2 regions of the Streptomyces qianjiangensis genome follow, and region 1 is predicted to be linked to the other one. Evidence: riboswitches for the same ligand, from Rfam matches in the RefSeq annotation. Region 1 holds a riboswitch; the other holds the start of a gene.
The links. A riboswitch is a leader RNA that binds a small molecule or an ion and turns the genes downstream of it on or off. The one in region 1 is predicted to bind guanidine.
Positions count from the first base shown of each region.

Region 2: it holds a riboswitch for guanidine, as region 1 does, so the genes downstream of both, N8I87_RS02440 (MBL fold metallo-hydrolase) here and N8I87_RS15405 (DMT family transporter) in region 1, are expected to answer to the same signal.

Region 1 is NZ_CP106798.1:3,364,799-3,367,239, forward strand. Features, by position in the region: gene N8I87_RS15400 (transglycosylase domain-containing protein) at 1-500, shown strand, start outside; gene N8I87_RS15405 (DMT family transporter) at 522-842, opposite strand; guanidine-III (ykkC-III) riboswitch at 880-956, opposite strand; gene N8I87_RS15410 (GroES family chaperonin) at 1,002-1,304, opposite strand; gene N8I87_RS15415 (DUF3618 domain-containing protein) at 1,403-1,732, opposite strand; gene bcp (thioredoxin-dependent thiol peroxidase) at 1,839-2,306, shown strand; tRNA gene N8I87_RS15425 (tRNA-Leu) at 2,346-2,432, shown strand; gene rdgB (RdgB/HAM1 family non-canonical purine NTP pyrophosphatase) at 2,438-2,441, opposite strand, start outside.
Region 2 is NZ_CP106798.1:548,768-551,208, reverse strand. Features, by position in the region: gene narI (respiratory nitrate reductase subunit gamma) at 1-543, shown strand, start outside; gene N8I87_RS02440 (MBL fold metallo-hydrolase) at 572-1,441, opposite strand; guanidine-III (ykkC-III) riboswitch at 1,454-1,522, opposite strand; gene N8I87_RS02435 (VOC family protein) at 1,574-2,347, opposite strand.

The DNA.
Region 1 (2,441 bases):
TGTACGGCGTGATGGGCCTGCCGCGCATCAACGGCGGCGGGGCGCCCACCGACATCTGGGCCCAGTACACGAAGAGCGCCCTGAAGGGGAAGCCCGCCGCCGAGTTCGACCTCGAACTGCAGCAGGGCGCCGAGATCCAGGCCCCGAGCTCACAGGCCCCGACCCAGCCCGGCACCACGGGCAGCCAGGACAACGGCGGCACGACCGACGGCGGTCAGGACCAGGGGCAGACCCAGGGCCAGGACAACGGCGGCACGACCGCGCCCCCCACGGACGGGACGACCACCGGCGGCACCCCCACGACCGGCGGCGACACGACCGGAGGCACGACCGGCGGCGGGACCACCACCGGCGGCGATGCGACGGGAGGCACGGCCGACGGCGGCACCACCACCGGAGGGACCACCGGCGGCACGGACGGGGGCACGACCGGGGGAACCCAGGGAGGTACCACGGGCGGCACCGTCGCGGGCCCGCTGGGCGCTACTAGGAGATGGTGATGCTGACCGGTCGCTGATCCGTCAGTGACCGGAGGTCGCCTTCAGCCCCACCACGGCGACCAGCAGCAGACACACGAAGAAGATCCGGGCGGCGGTCGCCGGCTCCCCCAGCACCACCATGCCGAGCACCGCCGCACCGGCGGCCCCGATGCCCACCCACACGCCGTAGGCGGTACCGATGGGCAGGGACCGGGCGGCGTAGGACAGCAGCAGCATGCTGGCGACGATGCCCGCGCCGGTGAGGACACCGGGGACGGGCCGGGTGAAGCCGTCGGTGTACTTCATTCCGACCGACCAGCCGACCTCGAGCAGACCGGCGACGACGAGCAGGACCCAGGCCATGGGGGCACCTCCGGGACGTACGTGCTGACGGACAGGGGGTGCGTCGTCTTTGCGTACATCGATCCCGGTACGGCGCGTCTCGTCGGGCTTCCCCCGAAGATAGCAAGGGAATACGAAAAGGGCTGGTGACCATGGTCACCAGCCCTTTTCGCCGTTGATTCAGAGATACAGACCCGTGGAGTCCTCCGACCCCTCGAACCGGTCCGCCGCCACGGCGTGCAGATCGCGTTCCCGCATGAGCACGTACGCGGTGCCGCGCACCTCGACCTCGGCCCGGTCCTCCGGGTCGTACAGGACGCGGTCGCCCGGCTCCACCGTCCGTACGTTCTGCCCGACCGCCACCACCTCGGCCCAGGCCAGCCGCCGCCCGACCGCCGCCGTGGCGGGGATCAGGATGCCGCCGCCCGACCGCCGCTCGCCCTCACTGGTGTCCTGCCGCACGAGCACGCGGTCGTGCAGCATGCGGATGGGCAGCTTGTCGTGGTGGGTGCTGGGGACATTTCTGTTGGCGCTCACGCCTTCGAACCTACCTGCCTTTTACGCCTGCGTACGCGACCGGGTCAGCTCTTGCGGCGCCGGGTGCCGAATGCGAGCAGCCCCACGACCCCGACGGCAAGGAGCGCGACCGGCACGATGCGCTCGACCCGGGGCGCGCCCTCCTCGTCCACGAACTGCGCCCGCACCTCGCTCACCACGCGGTTGACCTGGACGTAGGCGCGGCCGAGGGTGTGGTCGACATTGGCGACGACCTTCGCCTTGGCGTCGCCCACGATCGTCTTCGGATGCACCCGCACCCCGATCTCGTCCAGCGTCTCGGCCAGCACCTCGCGACGGCGCTTGATGTCCGCCTCGATCTGCGCCGGGGTTCTGGTGTCCGACGTCTCCGCCACCGTACGGCCTCCGAAGTCTTCGATGCTGTGTCTTCGATGCTGTTCTGGACAGTCTGTCAGCTTCGCACGCCGCCGCACTGTCAGGACCCCCCGTTACTCTGGTCCGATGAGCGAGCGACTCCAGCCCGGGGACGTGGCCCCCGACTTCACCCTGCCCGACGCCGACGGCAACGAGGTGTCCCTGGCCGACCACAAGGGCCGCAAGGTCATCGTGTACTTCTACCCGGCGGCCCTCACCCCCGGCTGCACCAAGCAGGCCTGCGACTTCACGGACAACCTCGAGGTCCTGGCGGGCGCGGGCTACGACGTGATCGGCATCTCCCCCGACAAGCCGGAGAAGCTGGCCAAGTTCCGCGAGAAGGAGTCCCTGAAGGTGACCCTCCTCGCCGACCCCGACAAGCAGGTCCTGGAGTCGTACGGCGCCTTCGGCGAGAAGAAGCTGTACGGCAAGACGGTCGTCGGTGTCATCCGCTCCACGGTCGTAGTCGACGAGGAGGGCAAGGTCGAACGCGCCCTCTACAACGTGAAGGCGACGGGCCACGTGGCAAAGATCATCAAGGATCTGGGCGTCTGACCGCACTGCCCGGCCGCTAGCATGGCCGGGCAGCACCGGGCGGCCGTGGTGGAATTGGCAGTCACGCTGGGTTTAGGTCCCAGTGGGGTAACTCCCGTGAGGGTTCGAGTCCCTCCGGCCGCACCAGCTCCTTAC
Region 2 (2,441 bases), 2.8 Mb from region 1:
CTCGTCGGCCACATCGGAGGGCTGCTCATTCCCAAGAGCTGGACCGAGGCGGCAGGCGTCAGCGAGCACACCTACCATGTCACGGCCGTCACGCTCGGTACCGCGGCGGGCGTGTGCACCCTGGGTGGACTCGCCATCCTCATCTACCGGCGCCGCACCGTCGGCCCGGTCTTCTCCGCCACCACCCGCAACGACAAGGCCATGTACGTCTCGCTCACCGCGACCATCGTGCTCGGCCTGGCGGCCACCGTCGCCGCCAACATCGTCGGCGGCGGCTACGACTACCGCGAGACCATCTCCCCCTGGTTCCGTTCCATCTTCTACGTCCGGCCCGACCCGGCCCTGATGGCGGGAGCGCCGATCCTCTTCCAGCTCCATGCGATCAGCGCCCTGCTGCTCTTCGCCGCCTGGCCCTTCACCCGTCTGGTCCATATGCTCACCGCGCCCCTGGGCTACCTCACCCGCCCCTACATCGTCTACCGCAGCCGCGATGTCGGCCTCGGCGCCCGGGCGCCGCGCCGTGGCTGGGAACGCGTCGGATAGCGAGCCCTGTCGGACACGGGTCCGACCGTCAGCCCTTGGGCCACAGGACGAAGTCGGCGAACGCCCGCCGAGTGGGCTCGGGCCCGACCTCGTCCAGGGCCGCGCGCACGGCGTGCAGGTGGTCCGGGGTCATCTCCAGCGCGGGTTCGTCCGGCTGATAGGTGGTCCGGATCGGATAGTCGACGCCGGGCCGGCGCGTCATCTCGATGTGGCAGCCCAGCACATGCGTGACCGGACGTCGGCCGGCGAATGCGATCATCCGGTCGATCGTCCGCGAGAACGCCGGCCAGTCCTCGATGTACAGCCGACCTCGGTAGACGGTGTCTCCGGTCAGCAGGAACCCGGTCCACGGGTCGTAGAAGGTGATCGCCGCGGCGTCATGGCCCGGTGTCGCGAGCGTCTCCAGGACCCGGCCCCCGAGATCGAGCGGCCGCACCGCGTCCGGGTCGTCGGCGAAGCCGAGGAAGGCCCATGCCGCGTCCCGATCGGCACCGACCACGACAGTGTCCGGCCGATCGAGGAACTGGCCGTCGCCCGCGACGTGATCGCCGTGCGCGTGCGTGTGGAGCACGAGCAGCCGATAGTGACGGCGCGGATGACGAGCCAGCCACGTCTCGACAAGATCATCGACGGTCCGGCGCACCGGAAAGAACTCCGGCGACGCCGTGGCACCGGTGTCGATCAGGACCGCCCGGCGCTCCCCGAACAGCAGATACAGAAACGGCGCCTCGTAGTCGATCGCCTTGTTCTGCCGCAGCACCACCGTGTGCTCGTCGTACCGGTGCACCTGAAGATCCGGATCGGTGTTGTGCTTGGCCGACGGCGACCCGTGAATCCAGTCCACACCCAGCGGCTCCGCGCTGAACCTCCGGCCACCCAACTCGCCCGCACCGGACATGACGCCTCCCGAAGTGCGTCGTCTTGGCGGACCGGGTACGGCGCACATCTCGTCCGGGGAGACACGCGTGTGCGCCTCCGGCTGGACGCTATCACCGCATGTCAGACGCGGGCGAGCACTCTTTGACGGCCGTCAGCTCTGGCGCGGGTTCGGCTTCAGTACGGCGAACACCGCCTGGGCCGGGTCCGCCAGCCAGGCGATACGCCCGACGTCCGGTACGTCCGCGGCCGGCATGAGCACCGTCCCGCCGTTTCCCTGAACCGCGGCGACGACGGCATCCGCATCGGCAACGGCGAAGTACGGCACCCAGCGCGCCACTTCGTGCTCCCCCTGAAGCGGAGCCACGCCGCCGAAGGACCCCTCCTCCTGGTCGCCGTCCCTGATGCTCAGGACCCGGTACGTCATGCCGGGCGCCCGCATCTCCCGAGTACGCCAGCCGAACAGCCCGTGGTAGAAGCGGATGGCCGCTTCCGGGTCCGCGACCTGCAGCTCGACCCACACCAGCGTGTTGTCCTCGGACGTCTTCTCCAGGCCCGCCCCGGCTTCGAACACGGCGAACTCCGCGCCCCGGGGATCGGTGAACTGGGCCAGTCGCCCCTCGCCCACGCTCATCGGCTCGACGCGCACCCGGCCGCCGCCGGTGACCACATCACGGGCGGTGGCCTGGATGTCGTCGCTGCGGAAGTACGTCGTCCAGGCCGGCTGGGCGTCCTCCTCGGTCAGCGGCCCGAGGGCGGCGACGGTCTTCCCGTCCTTCTGGAAGAGCCCGTACCCGCCCGCTTCGGGCCCGAGGGACATGAACCGCCAGCCGAAGACGGCGCTGTAGAAGGCGGCGGCCACGTCCAGGTCCGGGCTGCCGAGGTCGATCCAGACGGGTGACCCGGCGCGGAAGTCGGTGCCGAGCATACGTTTCCTCCTGCGCGTCCGGTGCTGAGCCCTCGTCACTATGCCGCCCCCCCCGGGCGGCGCCCGGCGTAACGGCCCGAATGTCCCGACCCTT